3 regions of the Amycolatopsis minnesotensis genome follow, and region 3 is predicted to be linked to each of the others. Evidence: riboswitches for the same ligand, from Rfam matches in the RefSeq annotation. Region 3 holds a riboswitch; each other region holds the start of a gene.
What was found. A riboswitch is a leader RNA that binds a small molecule or an ion and turns the genes downstream of it on or off. The one in region 3 is predicted to bind S-adenosylmethionine.

Region 1 (5,388 bases), on a different contig from region 3:
GTCGGGCCGGAACCGGAGATCGTGCCTGCCAGCGCGCCCGCGTTGACCCCGGCGCGCAGCGTACGGCGCAGCCCCGGGCGCAACGAGACGGCGGCGGCCTGGAGATCGTTGCCGAGCAACAGGGCGAGCTGCCGGGGGTCGCCGGAGGCCAGCGCCTCCACGACCGGCGCGTGCGAGCCGACGCGCGGCGGGTCGCCGTCCGCGCGCAGGCGGTCGAGCTCGCCGAAGACCCGCGGCGTGGACAGGCCGCGCTGGTCGAAGGCGAGCACCCAGTGGAAGGTGTGGCGGGACAGCACCGGCACCAGCCGCTCGCCGCGCCCGGTGCCGAGCGCGGTGCCGCCGTAGAGCGCGAACGGCACGTCGCTGCCGAGTTTCGCGGCGATTTCGGCGAGATCGTCACGGCCGATGTCGAGCTTCCACAGCGACGCGAGGCCGACGAGGGTCGCGGCCGCGTCGGCGCTGCCGCCGGCCATGCCGCCCGCGACCGGGATTCCCTTGCGGAGCACGACCCGCACCTTCGGCTCGCCGCCGTCCTTGCCCACGTACCCGGCGAGCGCCTGCACGGCGCGCCAGGCGAGGTTGTTCGCACCCGTCGGGACGGAGCCCTCGCCCTCGCCGTAGACCTCGATGCCGGGGTCCTCCGCCGCCGCCACCGTCACCTCGTCGGTGAGGGAAAGCGCGTGGAAAACCGTGATCAGCTCGTGGAAGCCGTCCTTGCGCAGATCACCGACCGAAAGATGCAGGTTGATCTTCGACGGCACCCTGACGGTGACTGGTGGGGGAACAACGGCGAGCACGGTCCCAGCGTACTTGGCACCACAGGGTGAGGACCGCTACCACCACGGGAGCGGGTGGTAACGGTCCCGAATCACCCTCAGGCCGCGACGCCCTGCGGACCGCGCGCGGTGTGCGTGACGTGACCGCCGCGCTCGCTGATCCACGCCATCGCGGCGTCCGCCTGCTCGCCGCGCAGGCCGAGCCGGAACCGCGCGACCGGCGTGTCCCCGACCCTGGTGAGGCCGCCGCCGATGGTGGCGAGCTCGACGCCGAACCTGGCCGAGGCCTCCGGCAGCAGCGCGCCGACGGCGGCGAAGCCGACCAGCACGATGTCGACCGAGCGGTCGTACTTCGCCACCTGCGCCGGCGTGGTCTCGATCGCGGGCAGCAGCGAGCGCGCGGTGCGGCTCGACGGGTCCGCCAGCAGGTCGAGCACGGACCCGCTTTCGGTGATGCTGCCGTCCTCCAGCACGCCGATCTCGTCGCACACGCGGCGCACGACCGACGCCTCCTGCGTGGTGACCAGCACGGTCGCGCCGAGTTCGGCGCGCGCACGGTCCAGCACGGTCAGCACGGCGCCGGTCTCCTCCGGCGCGACCCCCGCGGTCGGGTCGTCGGCGAGCAGCACCGCCGGGCTCGCGGCGAGCGCGCGCGCCACCGCGACCCGGCGCTGCTGGCCGACGGTCAGCTCGCTGGGGCGCTGCGCGGCGCGCTGGGTGAGGCCGACGAGGTCGAGCAGCTTGCCGACCCTGCTCTTGCGCTGCGGCCCGTCGAGGCCGAGCAGTTCGAGCGGTGCCGCGACGTTGCCGGCGACGGTCCGCTCGGCGTGCAGTTCCTGGCGTGCGCCGACCACGCCGACCTGGCGGCGGACCTCGCGCAGCCGCTTGCCGTCGAGGGAAGCGGTGTTGAGGCCGTCGAGGCGGACGACGCCGCGGTCGGGCCGCTCCTGCAGCGCGATGCACCTGGCGAGGGTCGACTTGCCGGACCCGGCCGCCCCGACGACGCCGTACAGCGCGCCCGCGCTGATCTCGACGTTGACGTCGCGCAGCGCCAGTACGGGCGACCCGCTGGCGGTGGTGCCGGGAAAGGACTTGCTGACGTTTTCTACAGTGATCACGAGTGCTCCATGGCGTGGCGCGGCGCCCTGTCGAGGGCGCGCAAACCGGCACCGCATGACCGTCCACTTCGGACGGCACGGTTCTAGGGAAAGAGGCGAAATTCCAGACGCGTCAGGCGGGTGTCACAGGGAGCTTTGACATGCACTGACCGTGCGGCGGCCTTCATCGACTACGCGGCGCCGGGTGAGCATTCGCGAGCGGTACACAGCTGGTTCCTCCATCGGTCCTGGCTGTAGCACCTGCCCCGCGGGGGTGGTTGCTGCGACTTCGGCGAGCCAGGTCTCTCAGTCGCTCGGGATGGCCCTATGAGTAGACCCGATCAGGTGGGTCCGAGGCAAGTTTCTTAGCCCAGATCACACGGACGGTCGCTACCGGCGGGTTTGTCCAGCGCAGGGGGTAGCCAGGACGTCCCCGAAGGTGGCTCTTGACTACGCGGGGCTCGGCGGGCGCTTGTTGGCGGCCGGGGCGCGCAAGTCTCCGAAGGTGGCCTTCGGGGCGTGCGGCCCGGGCGATCAGCGGGCGGCGGCGATCCGGGCGAAGTCGTCGACGGTGAGCTGTTCACCGCGAGTACGCGGGTCGACGCCCGCCGCGGCCAGGATTTCACCGGCGCGGTCGGCGGAGCCCGCCCACGACGCGAGCGCGGCGCGCAGGGTCTTCCGGCGCTGCGCGAACGCCGCGTCGATCACCGCGAACAATCGGCCACGGTCCACAGTGGATGGTTCGGCGCCGGAGCGCTCGAAGGCGACCAGCGCGGAATCCACGTTGGGCACCGGCCAGAACACCGCGCGCGGCACCGGCGCGACCTTCCGCGCGCTGCCGTAGAAGGCCAGCTTCACGCTCGGCACGCCGTAGGTGCGGCTGCCGGGGCCCGCCGCCATCCGGTCGGCGACCTCGGTCTGCACCATCACCAGCCCGCGCCGCAACGACGGCAGTTCCGCGAGCAGGTTCAGCACCACGGGCACGGCGACGTTGTACGGCAGGTTCGCCACGAGCGCGGTCGGCTCGTGCGGCAGGTCGGCGGCGCGCACGCGCAGGGCGTCGGCGGTGAGCACGCTGAAGCGGTCGACGGATTCGGCGGCGTGCTCGGAAACCGTCGCTGGAAGCCGTCCGGCCAGCACCGGGTCGATTTCGACGGCGACCACGCGGGCACCGGAGTCCAGCAGCCCGAGGGTGAGCGAGCCGAGCCCAGGCCCCACTTCCAGCACCACGTCGTCCGCGCCGACCCCGGCGAGTTCGACGATCCGGCGCACGGTGTTCGGGTCGTGCACGAAGTTCTGCCCGAGCTTCTTCGTCGGCCGCACGTCCAGCTCGGCAGCCAGCCGCCGGATCTCGGCAGGCCCGAGCAGGTGAGTCACAAACGCCAGCCTATAAAAAACCGGGGGCGGCCATATCGGCCGCCCCCGGTTGAAGCAGAGAACTACTTGACGCCGCAGTTCGGCCAGGCGCCGTAGCCGCCGCGCGCGTCGCGGACCTTCGTGGCGACCGCGATCTGCTGAGCCTTGCTGGCCTGGTGCGGCAGCGGGGCGTACTGGGTGCCGCCGTAGGCCCGCCAGGTGCCCGCGTCGAACTGCAGGCCGCCGTAGTAGCTGTTGCCGGTGTTGATGGCCCAGTTGCCGTGCGACTCGCACATGGCGATGCGGTCCCACTTGTCGCCGTCGCTGATCTCGGGCTCCGGCGCGGCCTTGGTGCCGACCTTGATGATCTTCGGCTTGGCCTCGGTGACCACCTTGGTGGACATCTCTTCGCGGCCGGTCTCCGCGCCGTTCTTCTTGGTGACCCGGTAGGTGACGATCTTCTTGCCCGGCGTGCCGGGGTCCTGGACGGTCGTCTTGCCCTTTTCCAGCGTCGGGTCATCGACCTTCTGCACGGGCGGGTCGATGGTCTCCTCGGCGTTGACCACCGAGACGCCGGTGCGGCTGAGGTGCACCTCGGCGCCGTCGATCAGCTTGAACCCGAGGCCGCCTTCCGCGGCGTCCTCCGGGCCGAGCGACAGCTTCAGCTCACCGAGGAACTCCTTGGTGGTGACCGCCGTCGTGGTGAGCTTCTTCGGCGCGCTGTCGCCGTCGAAGAGGGTGATGTTCTTGAGGGTCTTCACCTCGACCGTCGCGCCGTCGAGCGGCAGCGAGGCGTCCTGGCCCATGGAGAACCAGGTGCCGGGCTTGGTGAGGTTGCTCATGCCGAGCTGGCCGAGCGCCTCGCCGAGGCTGTTCGCACGGACCCAGGATTCCTTGGGCGCGCCGTCGACCACGAGGGTCAGCTTGCGGCCGCGCTCGAGGCGGATGACGCCGCCGTCGCCGACCGCCGCCTGCGGGGACGGGGAGAGCGAGTCGTGCGCGCCGACCGACAGGCCCGCGTCCTTCAGGACTTCGCCGACGGTGTCGCCGAAGCTGTGCACGGTCTGCTGCGCGCCGTCGACGTCGACCGTGACGCTCTTGTTCATCGCCAGCGCGGCGGCGCCGCCACCGGTGATGGTGATGAGCATGGCGAGCACGGCGCCCTTGAGGAAGCGCTTCTTCCAGGTCCTGGTCGCCGAGACGAGCGGGTCTTCGGCGGGCTCGTCCAGCTCCAGCGCCGCTTCCTGGCCGACTTCCTGGCCGACGCGGTCGGCGGACACCTCGTCCGGGATGACGATCGGCGGCAGCAGCGTGGTCTCGGCGTTGATCAGCCGGATCAGCTCGTCGACGTCGACATCGGCCTCGGCCATCATGTCGCCGGCGTCGGGGCCGAGCGCGGCGAAGACGTCCTGCCGGGTCACGTGCAGGTCGTCGGAGAAGACGGAGTCCTCGTCGGGCCGCTCCAGCGTGCCTACGCCACCACCAGCGAAGGTGTCTTCCATGGCGTCGCGACGCGCTTCAGCCCGCCTACGGATACCAGTCACAGGGTCGATCCCTTTCACATCAGGTCCGGGACGATCTGTCCGGCACCTTCACGTGCGGCGCGCAGGCGCGCGCCCTGTTCCCGACTCCCGCAGTCAGCGCCATCCCTCGTGGCGGCCGGGCGAAAACTCCCGGCACCACTTCCCCGACGTGCACTGACGTGACTGTGGGCGTCCCGGCCGTGGCTCACTGCGGAACCAACACCCGGCACGATCACGGGACAGTAACGAAGACCCCGGGGTTGCGCAAACACCCCCCGGAATGTCGTGACCTTAGTCACTCCACCGAGTGGTCGATTGCCCCGCCACGAATGTCGCAACGCGTTCAACCCCGTGTCACTGTGGGCAGTCGAAATACCCGCTCGGCGGTCTCCCGTACGGCGTTCGCGATCATTTCGACCGGCTCTTCCCGCAGGTCAGCCAGGTTGCGCACGGTGTAGGCGGTGCAGTAGGGCTCGTTGGGCGCGCCGCGGAACGGATGCGGGGTCAGGAACGGCGCGTCGGTCTCGACGAGGAACTGCCCGCGCGGCACAAAACGCGCCGATTCTCGCAATGTGGATGCGTTCTTGAAGGTCACGGTCCCGGCGAACGACAGCACGTACCCCGCATCGACGCAGC
Region 2 (5,388 bases), on a different contig from region 3:
GGCCGAGGCAGGCCCAACCCTGCTGGACACCAGCGAAACCCCGTACGCCGCACTCGGGAAGTGGGTCGACCTCTTCGTCGGCTTCCTGGTCACCAAACACGGGCTCGCCGCCGTGCTGCAGACCGACAACGCCGGTTTCGACACGTTGCACGCCTACTTCCTCGACCGCCTCGTGCCCGTGTGCACCCACCTGCTGGACGCCGCGGTCGCTTCGGGTGAGATCCGATCCGGTTTCGCGGCCTACGAGGTCATGCGCGGCGTGGGAAACCTGTGCATCGGCGCCGAGGGCGATTCCCGCTACGACGCACGGCGGCTGGTCGGACTCCTCATCGCCGGGCTGCGCCGGTGACCGGGAAGCGGTGAAAGTGCTGCGATTTCAGTAGAAAGGTGTCAGCGGCGGCACCACGACGGAACGGTTCACGGGTGCGAGCCTGACGTGGGAGAGTGGTCGTGCCGTGCGGCCGGAGGCGAAGGGGGAGTGGCATGGCGGAGGACCTCAAGATCAGGCTCGGTGCCGGAACGCCCGCCGAAGGGGCGATCGCGGACTTCGGCGCGCACGTCGACCTGCTGGAGCGCGCCGGGATCGACTCGCTCTGGTTGCCGGAGGCGGTGTACTCGCCGCGGGTCGATCCGGTGGTCGGCATGGCGCACGCGCTGGCCAGGACGGAGCACCTCAAGGTGGGCACCGGGGTGATGGTGCTGCCCGGCCGGGATCCGGTGCTGGTCGCCAAGCAGCTTTCGTCGCTCGCCGCGCTGGCCCCGAAGCGGGTACTGCCGGTGTTCGGCCTGAAACCCGCGCGCGAGCGCGAAGTGCGGCTCTTCCCCGTGCCGGAAGGCCGCCGTGCCGCGGTGTTCGACGAGTCGCTGCGCCTGATCAGGTTGCTGCTGGAACAGGACGACGTGACGTTCGATGGGGAGTTCTTCCAGGTGGAGAACGTCAGCCTCGGGGCGGCGCGACCGAAGCGGCTCGACCTGTGGCTCGGCGGGAAGGCACCGGGCGCGCTGCGCCGCGTCGGCAGGCTGGCGGATGGCTGGCTCGCCAGCTTCATCACGCCGGAGCAGGCGCGTGCGGGCCGCGAGGCCATCCAGGAGGCCGCCGCGGATGCCGGGCGCGAAGTCGAGGCGGACCATTTCGGGATCAGCCTCGTGATCGCGCCCGACGGGGTGCCAGCCGAGTTCGCCGCCGCGGTTTCGCGGCAGGCACCGGGGACGGACCCCGCCCGGCTGGTCCCCGGCAGCTGGGACGCCGCGCGACGGCTCGTCGAGGAGTACATCGACGCGGGGCTGAGCAAGTTCGTGCTCTACCCCGGTGGCGCCGAGCCGTACAAGCGGTTCGTCGACCGGTTCGCGGAAGTCATGATGCCGCTGCAGAACTGATGTCCTGGTCAGTCCACTGAGGACTGACCAGGACCCGGCTCGCTCAGCCGGCGAGCGCCGCGCGCACGGCGTCGGCGGAGGGGGCCACCGTCGCGCGCGGGCCGATCTTGCCGTCCAGCGCGTCCAGCGTCTTCAGCCCGTCGCCGGTGATCAGCAGGACGGTCTCCTGGTCGGGGTCGATCTTGCCCGCCTCGATGAGCTTCTTGGCGGTCGCGACGGTCACGCCGCCCGCGGTCTCGGTGAAGATGCCTTCGGTACGGGCCAGCAGCCGGATGCCCTCGACGACCTCTTCGTCGCTGACGTCCTCGATGGCGCCGCCGGTGCGGGTCACGGTGTCCAGCACGTACGGGCCGTCGGCGGGGTTGCCGATCGCGAGCGAGCGCGCGATCGTGTCCGGCTTCACCGGCTGCACCACGTCGTGCCCGGCGCGGAACGCGGCGGACACCGGCGAGCACCCGGTCGCCTGCGCGCCGAAGACCTTGTAGGGGCTGGCTTCGACGAGCCCGAGCTCCCCGAGTTCGCGGAAACCCTTGTCCACCTTGGTCAGCTGCGAGCCGGAGGCGATCGGGACGACGATCTGCTCGGGGATCCGCCAGCCGAGCTGCTCGGCCACTTCGAAGGCGAGCGTCTTGGATCCCTCGGAGTAGTACGGGCGCACGTTCACGTTGACGAACGCCCAGTTCTCGTTCTCCGCGGCCAGTTGCGTGGCGAGCCGGTTCACGTCGTCGTAGTTGCCGTCGACGGCGATCAGCGCGCCGTCGTAGACCGCGGTGGTGAGGATCTTGGCCCGCTCCAGGCTGGACGGGACGAGCACCACCGACTCCCAGCCCGCCCTGGCGGCCGCGGCGCCGACCGCGTTCGCGAGGTTGCCGGTGGACGGGCAGGCGAGCACGTCGAACCCGAACTCGCGGGCGGCGGCCAGCGCGACGGCCACGACGCGGTCCTTGAACGAGTGGGTCGGGTTGCCGGTGTCGTCCTTCACCCAGATCCGCTTGACGCCGAGTGCCTTCGCGAGACGATCGGCGCGGACGAGCCTGGTGCCGCCAGGTTCGGTGTTCGGGATCTCTTCGACGTTCGAGGGCACCGGCAGGAGCTTCTTGTAGCGCCAGATGTTGTTGGGGCCGGCTTCGATGTCCTCGCGGCGCACGCGCCCGAAGTCGTAGGCCACCTCGAGCGGGGAGAAGTCCTCCGCGGACACGAACTCCGGGGCCAGCGGCTGCCGGTGGCCTTCTTCCTTGGACACCAGTTCCACGGCGGGGCCGAGGTCGAAGGTGCGCTTCGTGCCGAGGGTTGCGGTCATCGCGAGGTTCCTTTCCTCATCTGTCCCGCTGACGCGGGCCGGAATTGGCACCGTGATCGTCAGCTACCTCGCGGAATCGAGATGACAGGCTGACGCCGGTTGCCGGGGCTTCATCGGGCCGTTCCCTCTGCCCCTCTGGATGAGCGGTATTCAGTTTTCGGCGCGCCCGATCGGGCGGCTGCCTCGGCTACACCGTACGACATGGCGTTCGCGGCGCGCCATACCGGGCGGCGTGGCCTTCCTCGCCCGCGCGGCGGTCTGGGAGGATCGGGGGGTGACCGATCCCGTTGCCGCCCCCGCGCCGCTCCACCTCGTCCTCGGTGAGGAGGAGCTGTTGATCGAACGCGCGGTGCGCGGTGCGCTCTCGGCGGCCAGGATGGTCGATTCGACCGCAGACCTGACCAGGGTGCGGGTGTCGGAACTCACAGCTCCCTCGCTGCTGGAGATGGTCAGCCCGTCGTTGTTCGCCGAAGGCAGGGTGATCGCGCTCGAATCGGCGCAGGACGTGTCGCAGGAGATCGCGGACGTCATCCTGTCCTACCTCAAGCAGCCAGCAGACGGCGTCACGCTGGTCGTCGTGCACAGCGGCGGCGGGCGGAGCAAGGCGGCCAAGGCGCTGCCGCCCGCGCTCCGCAAGGCGGGCGCGGTGGTCACCGAGTGCGCGAAGATCACGAAGCCCGCCGAGCGCGAGGCGTTCGTGCGCAACGAAGTCCGCCAGGCGGGTGGCAAGATCGACGGCGCGGGCGTGCTCGCGCTGATCGACGCGGTCGGCTCCGATCTCCGCGAACTGGCGTCGGCGTCGGCGCAGCTGGTCGCGGACACCGGTGGCAGGATCGACGAGGAAGCCGTCCGCCGCTACCACCGTGGCCGTGCGGACGTGACCGGTTTCGCGGTGGCGGAGAAGGCGGTCGCGGGCGATCGGTCGGCGGCGCTGGAGTCGGTGCGCTGGGCGATGCAGATCGGCGTGCCGCACGTGCTGGTCGCCGACGCGCTCGCGGACGCGGTGCGCACGATCGCGAAGGTGACCGCCGCGGGCCGGGGCAACCCGAACCAGATGGCGGGTGAGCTGGGCATGCCGCCGTGGAAGATCCGCAAGGCACAGGGCCAGTCGCGGGGCTGGGGCCAGGACGGCCTCGCCGATGCGATGCAGATCGTGGCGAGGCTCAACGCCGAGGTCAAGGGCGCCGCGGCGGACCCGGACTACGCCATCGAACGCGCGGTGCTGGAACTGGCCGCCGCCAAGGACAGGCGCTGAGCCCGGTGCTCTGATCCGGGCGGGAACCTCGCCTACGGCCGCGAGGGCCGCGCGGTGTTCGAGACCCGTTTTTCAACTCTTTCTCGGTGACGTGTGTCCATATTCCGGAGAAGTCCAGGCGTACCGGGACCGAGGTGTTACCGGGGATACCCCATGCGAGTCGGTACCGCTGGTAGTCGGTGAGCTGTGCCCGGACCATTCGCACCGTCCGATTTCTGTACCCGCCTGCACCATGCCGCGCACATTCGCCTGCCACGAGGAGTTGTGTCCTTCCGGGCGCGGTTCTCCGGCCAGGAACCGCTTCAGGGAAGCCTGCTCTTCCGCACCGTGTGGACCGGCTGAGTTTCCAGCCGCCATGCGAGCGCTCGTAGGTGCTTCGCGAAGTGCTCCCTAGTCAACCCGTCGGCGATCGGGACGACGCTTCCTGGGAAGAGCGGTGTTCCACGGTCCGGCACGTGGACGGCCGGGCATGTGCCCTCAGCACAGTCCCCGGAAACTGGCGGAGGGTGATCGATCTTGTTGCTCGTGATGACTTGAGTGCCACATCTGACGCGTCAACCGAGAGCGCTAGGCACGGTCCCGAAGCGGCTCCGAGCCGGCCAACGGGGATACCCCGAACGCAGCGAAGCCCCGGCCTGGTGGCCGGGGCTTCGTCGACGAGCGGGTGCTCAGAGCTCGTTGGCGCGCTTCGCGATCGCCGACTTCTTGTTGGCGGCCTGGTTCGGGTGCAGGACACCCTTGCTGGCGGCCTTGTCGAGCTTCCGCCCGGCTTCGCGCTGCAGCTCGAGGGCCTTGTCCTTGTCACCGGCCGCGGCGGCCTCGCGGAACTTGCGGATCGCGGTCTTCACCGAAGACTTGATCGACTGGTTGCGCTGGCGCGCCTTCTCGTTGGTCTTGATGCGCTTCATCTGCGACTTGATGTTCGCCATGAGGCATTCCTCCTGCGTCTTCGGTGGGTTTCGCCGCCGCGTCTTCGTGGCTCCGGCCTCGCCCGGTGACACCGGGCGCGACGCGGGCTTCCTCCATTGCGGAATGCCACACGGCAACGGTCGACAAGCCTAACAGGGCGTTCCGGGAGGTCGCCGGGAGGGTTCTGGCGCGAAGGGGCGTACAGTGATCTTCGTAGTGCCTAGGGTTCCGCCGCCGGGTCGCCGCAGGACGCATCACCACAACAAGACCCGGCGGGGCAGGTCCGAGCGGCACCATCGGCCTGGAACGGGACGGTCGTTCATCTGACGGGACAAAAGCCTGGAGGAACCCGCTTTTCGCGCGCGCGAAAAGCAGAAGGGTTCTTTCGTGCAGGGCACCGCTCTCTCCTTCGTCCTCGTCGCCGCCGTCCTCCACGCGCTGTGGAACCTCGCCGCGAAGCGGGTTCCCTCCGGCGGTGCGCGGTTCGTGTGGCTCTACTACTCGATCAGCGGAATCGCCTGCGCGCCCATCGGCCTCGCGATCGTGC
Region 3 (5,388 bases):
CCTGGTGCGCGACCTGGTCCGCGTGGTCCAGCAGGCCCGGCGCGACGCGGGGTTCGAGGTCGCCGACCGGATCCGCCTCACCGTCGACGCACCGGACGACGTCGTCGCGGCCGCGAAGAAGCACGAGAAGTTCCTCGCCGACGAGACGCTCGCCGTCGATGTGACCTACGGCACGGTGGCCGAAGGCTCGGCGGGTACCGTTGGCGACGGGGTCAAGGTCACGGTCCTGGTCGTGAAGGCCTGACCCACCGCCGGGAGCCGGGATCGGCTCCCGGCGGTAACACCCCTCCCCGCCCCGCGATGGGCAAGCTGAGCGGGACGAAGGCGGGGGACAGCGGTGAAACCTGGTGCGCGCAAGGCCGTGCTGCCGATCGGCGCCGTGGCCCCTTCGACCGTGAAGCGACGTGAAGGCGAGGGCAGTCCGCAGGCGCCCCGAAGGGAGCATTGAGGGAATCTGACGCAGTGAAGGCTCTCTTCAGGGCGTGGGCATCGCGATGCCGCGCGCGGTGAGGGCCGAGTATGCGGTGTCGGATTCCCTGAAGGGGTCTTCGGGGGCTACGCGCAAGGAATCCACCCCTTCTTGGGCCCGCTCATCCGCCACCGGCCGCGCCAGGATCGACTCGACGTCACCTCTCGTCACCGCCCCATCAGGGCGCCCGCTGCGGCACGGTAACTGGAAGCATCCGTACTTTTGTTCTCTCCCAACAGTTTTCGCCGTTTTCCGGGTGCGCCGGTGAGGAGCATGTCGCCGCACATCTATTGTGGAGACCCACGGGTGCGGCGGAAGGAGGCGGGATGGACCAGCTTCCGGTCATTCTCGGCACCGGCGCGGCGGTGCTGCTCGCTTCGGTGATCGCGGTCAGGGTGTCGATCCGGCTCGGCCTGCCGTCACTGCTGCTCTACCTGGGAATCGGCGTCCTGATCGGGGAAGCCGGGTTCGGCGTCCGGTTCGACGACCCGACGCTGACGCAGTCGCTCGGGCTCGCCGCGCTCGTGATGATCCTCACCGAGGGCGGCCTGACGACCCGGTGGACGGCGGTGAAACCCGCGCTGGGCATCGGGATCGCACTGTCCACAGTGGCCGTGGTGGTGAGTGTCGCGGTCACCGGCGCGGCACTGCACTGGCTGCTGGGGCTGGACTGGCGGATGGCGCTGCTGTGGGGTTCCGTGCTCGCTTCGACGGACGCGGCCGCGGTGTTCTCGGTGCTGCGCACCGCGGGCATCGGCAAACGGCTCGTCGGCGCGCTCGAACTCGAGTCCGGGATGAACGACGCCCCGGTCTACATCGCGGTGGTGGTGCTCGCCGAGGGGACCACAGTGGACTGGACGCTGCCGCTGCTGGTGGTCTACGAGCTGGGCGTCGGCCTCGCGATCGGGCTCGGATTCGGCTGGCTCGGCGCGTTCGCGCTGCGCAAGGCCGCGCTGCCCGCCACCGGCCTGTACCCGCTCGCCACGGTCGCGGTGTGCGTCCTCGCCTACTCCTCGGGACAGTTCGCGCACGCGTCGGGACTGCTGGCGACCTACGTCGCCGGGGTGGTGCTGGGCAACTCGCGGCTGCCGCACCGCTCGGACACGCTCTCCTTCGCCGAGGGGCTCGGCTGGCTCGCGCAGATCGGCCTGTTCGTGCTGCTGGGGCTGTACTCGTCGCCGGAACGGCTGCTGGCGGCGCTCGTGCCCGGCCTCGTCGCCGGGGGAGTGCTGCTCCTGCTCGCGAGACCGCTGTCGGTGCTCTGCTCGGCGCTGCCGTTCCGGGTCCCGTGGCGCGACCAGGTCTTCCTGTCCTGGGCGGGCCTGCGGGGCGCGGTGCCGATCGTGCTCGCGCTGATCCCGATGGCCGAGGGGGTGCCCGGCGCGCAACGGCTGGTGGACGCCGTGTTCGTGCTCGTCATCGTGCTGACCGTGCTGCAGGGCACCACGCTCGCGCCGCTGGCGAGGCTGCTGGGCCTGAGCGAGAAGGGCGGCCCGACCGAGCTGGAGGTCGATGCCGCGCCGCTGGACGAGCTGGGCGCCGAGCTGTTGCAGGTGCGGATCCAGCCGGGATCGCGGATGCACGGCGTGTACCTGTCGGAGCTGAGGCTCCCGGCCGGGGCCACGGTGAGCCTGGTGGTCCGGGACGGCGCCGGGTTCACGCCGCAGGGCACGAGCCGGTTGCAGGAGCGCGATCAGTTGCTCGTGGTGACGACGGAAAAGGCGCGCGAAGCGGCGGAACGGCGGATCAGGGCCGTCGACAGGGCGGGCAGGCTGGCCCGCTGGCGCGGGGAATCCGGCAAATAAGCCAGAAGTCCCCGGAGCGGTAGACAATTTCACCCTTCTGTATTCCCTTGTTGGCCTGTTCGGGTTAATGTTCGCCGACTTTTGCTGACTCCGATGACTTCACGGACCTCTCTGGGGTGAAGTCCGGGCCTTGAGGGAGAACAGAGAGTGACGAAAACCTCGTCTCGTCTTGGGTACGCCGGTGCCGCCGTGCTGGCCGGTGTCCTGCTCGTCTCGCCGACCGCGATCAGCACGGCCAGCGCCGACGACGGCTTCCCGGTGTTCGGCCTGCCCTTCGCGGCCGGGCAGAAGACCGGATCCGCCGGCATCCACTCGGACGACGGCGGCAGTGGTGTCAAGAACGCGATCGACTTCAACCCCGACGACTCGACCGTCCGCGCCCCGCTCGGCGGCACCGTGCGCCTCCAGCACTGCTCCGGCGGCGACTGGGTGACGATCGACCACGAGAACGGCTGGCGCACCGGCTACTACCACATGGAAGGCATCAAGGTCGCCGACGGCCAGGAGGTGGAGCCGGGCGCCGTGCTCGGCTCGATCGGCAACGCGCTGCCGTGCGGCGGCCACACCACCGGCGCGCATGTGCACTTCACGCTGTGGACGCTCAACGCCGCTTCGGTGCTGTCGAACGCGGTGGACTCGATCCCGGGCGGTAACTGGGACAACGTCTCCTACGACCGCCTTTCCACCGAGGTGGCCAACGATGTCGGCGTCGCGGTGGACGGCCACACCTTCGGTGGCTGGCTCTTCAACGCCGAGGCGGAGCAGTACAAGGGCACCGCGACCAACGCGAAGACCAAAGAGGTCGTGAAGCTGCCCGGTTACTTCCGCTACGACGGCTGATCCAGCGGCGGGCCCGGCCGGGTCGGTGTGAGCGCGATCTCAAACCTCCGAAGATCGCTCGCGCGGGCCCGGCCGGTTCCGCTATCGTCTCCGGCAGGTCACGAGTGCCAGCGCGAAGCCCCGGCTTGCTGGCCGGCAACCCTCCAACCGCGGTGGGGTGCCCCGGGTGAGGACCTGGCTCGTCGCGAAGTGCGACGGGCAAGCGCGGGCCCTCCAGCGGGTCCCTGACCCGAGGAGGCCCCCGATGACTCTCGCACTCGACCGAACCGCCGTTTCCGCCGAAACCGCCGCGCTGCCCGAACTTCCCGCCGTCGCCGGTGCGCGGCTGCGGGTCCCGCTGGTCAGCGGTGACGACATCGGCTACGCGAACCTCGACCACGCGGCGAGCGCGCCGTGTCTCGACGCCGTCCGCGACGCCGTCGACGAGTTCCTTCCCTGGTATGCCAGCGTGCACCGCGGCGCCGGGTTCGCTTCGCAGGTTTCGACGAAGCTGTACGAGCGCACGCGGGACACCATCCGCCGGTTCGTCGACGCGCGCGCCGGTGACACGGTGATCTTCACCAGGAACACCACCGATTCGTTCAACCTGCTCGCCCGCGCGGTCCCGAAGAACACCTCGGTGGTCGTGTTCGACACCGAGCACCACGCGGCGCTCCTGCCGTGGCGCGGCCCGAACGTGCACCGGATCCCGTTGCCCGGCACCAGGCTCGCCGCGGTGTCCGCTGTGGACAGTGCGCTAGCCGCGTGCGCGGAGGGGCCGAGGCTGGTCGTGCTCACCGGTGCGTCGAACGTGACCGGCGAGGTGCTGCCGGTCGCCGAGATCGCCGCCGTGGCACGTCGCCGCGGTGCCCGGATCGCGCTCGACGCGGCCCAGCTTTCCCCGCACCGCGGGGTTTCCCTCCGCGAGTCCGATGTGGACTACGTGGCCTTCTCCGGGCACAAGCTCTACGCGCCGTTCGGGGCGGGTGTGCTCGTCGGGCGCGCGGACTGGCTGCGGGCAGCGCAGCCGTACCTCGCGGGCGGCGGTGCCAGCAAGGTGGTGTCCAGCGCGGACGCCGGCGACGTCTCCGTGGTGTGGAACCACGGCCCGGAGCGGCACGAGGCCGGTTCGCCCAACACTGTCGGCGTGTACGCGCTCGGCGTCGCGTGCGAACAGCTCGCCGCGAACCGCGCCGCACTCGAAGCGCACGAGCACGCGCTGCTGGAGAAGCTGCGGCGCGGGTTCGAGTCGGTGCCCGGCTTGGCGGAGCTGAAGTTGTTCGAGGATGCGGGCGACCGGGTCGGCACGGTGAGCTTCGTGCTCGACGGGTTCGAACCCGGCCGGCTCGCCGCGGTGCTCTCCGCGGAGTACGGCATCGGCGTGCGGGACGGCGCTTTCTGCGCTCACATCGCCACGCGCAGGCTCATCGGGCGCACCGGCGTCGAAGCCAAGCAGGCGGTGCGGGTGAGCATCGGTCTCGGCACCACCGAGGAGCACGTCGACCGGCTTCTGCTCGCACTGCGCCAGATCGTGGCGAGGGGTGCGCGCTGGTCCTACGCGGTCGTCGACGGCCGCTGGGCGCCGACGCCGGATCCGCGCGCCCTGCCGTCGTTCCTGCGCGACTGACCGGCGCCGCGCTGCTGGCGGCCGCGATGGTGGCGCTGGTCGCCGGGGGCCGCCCGCGCGGGCCCGTCACTGGTGGCGACTGAACCGGCGCGGGCACGTGCGTGGACAATGGACCGGGTGAGCACCGAACAGACCTCCACTCCGGACACGGCCGACGCCGGGCCGGACACCCCCGCCGTCCAGCCGAAGCGGCGCGTCGCGCTGGTGGCCGGGGTCGCCGTCGTGGCGCTCGCCGCCGACGTGCTGACCAAGGTGCTCGCGCTGTCGGAGTGGGAGGGCAGGGAGCCGGTACGGGCGCTGGGCGGGCTGGTGTACTTCCAGATCGTGCGCAACCCCGGTGCCGCGTTCTCGCTGGCCACCGGGATGACCTGGATCCTCGCGATCGGGGCCGTGGTGGTCGCCGGCGCGATCATCTGGCTCTCGCGGCGGCTGCGGTCCGCCGGCTGGGCGGTCGGGCTCGGCCTGGTCCTCGCAGGCGCGCTCGGCAATCTCACCGACCGGATCTTCCGCGCGCCGGGACTGTTGCGGGGCCACGTCATCGACTTCATCTCGCTCTTCTCGCCCAACGGCGAGGCGTGGCCGGTCTTCAACGTCGCCGACTCGTGCATCTGCGTCGGCGCGGCGCTCATCGTGGTGCTTTCGGTGCTGGGCAAGGATTACGACGGCTC

Region 1: it holds a riboswitch for S-adenosylmethionine, as region 3 does, so the genes downstream of both, ABD256_RS39220 (methionine ABC transporter ATP-binding protein) here and ABD256_RS04725 (aminotransferase class V-fold PLP-dependent enzyme) in region 3, are expected to answer to the same signal.
Region 2: it holds a riboswitch for S-adenosylmethionine, as region 3 does, so the genes downstream of both, thrC (threonine synthase) here and ABD256_RS04725 (aminotransferase class V-fold PLP-dependent enzyme) in region 3, are expected to answer to the same signal.

The regions. Positions count from the first base shown of each region.
Region 1 covers NZ_BAAANN010000050.1:10,664-16,051, reverse strand. Annotated here, with positions in the region: gene ABD256_RS39225 (4-(cytidine 5'-diphospho)-2-C-methyl-D-erythritol kinase) at 1-797, opposite strand, end outside; gene ABD256_RS39220 (methionine ABC transporter ATP-binding protein) at 875-1,894, opposite strand; SAM riboswitch class I at 2,110-2,199, opposite strand; gene rsmA (16S rRNA (adenine(1518)-N(6)/adenine(1519)-N(6))-dimethyltransferase RsmA) at 2,408-3,250, opposite strand; gene ABD256_RS39210 (resuscitation-promoting factor) at 3,313-4,731, opposite strand; gene ABD256_RS39205 (TatD family hydrolase) at 5,096-5,388, opposite strand, start outside.
Region 2 covers NZ_BAAANN010000006.1:79,421-84,808, forward strand. Annotated here, with positions in the region: gene ABD256_RS09310 (TetR/AcrR family transcriptional regulator) at 1-349, shown strand, start outside; gene ABD256_RS09315 (TIGR03854 family LLM class F420-dependent oxidoreductase) at 484-1,377, shown strand; gene thrC (threonine synthase) at 1,421-2,677, opposite strand; SAM riboswitch class I at 2,691-2,823, opposite strand; gene holA (DNA polymerase III subunit delta) at 2,952-3,932, shown strand; gene rpsT (30S ribosomal protein S20) at 4,601-4,861, opposite strand; gene ABD256_RS09335 (DMT family transporter) at 5,229-5,388, shown strand, end outside.
Region 3 covers NZ_BAAANN010000003.1:155,479-160,866, forward strand. Annotated here, with positions in the region: gene ileS (isoleucine--tRNA ligase) at 1-244, shown strand, start outside; gene ABD256_RS04715 (potassium/proton antiporter) at 796-2,274, shown strand; gene ABD256_RS04720 (M23 family metallopeptidase) at 2,422-3,114, shown strand; SAM riboswitch class IV at 3,211-3,325, shown strand; gene ABD256_RS04725 (aminotransferase class V-fold PLP-dependent enzyme) at 3,359-4,720, shown strand; gene lspA (signal peptidase II) at 4,829-5,388, shown strand, end outside.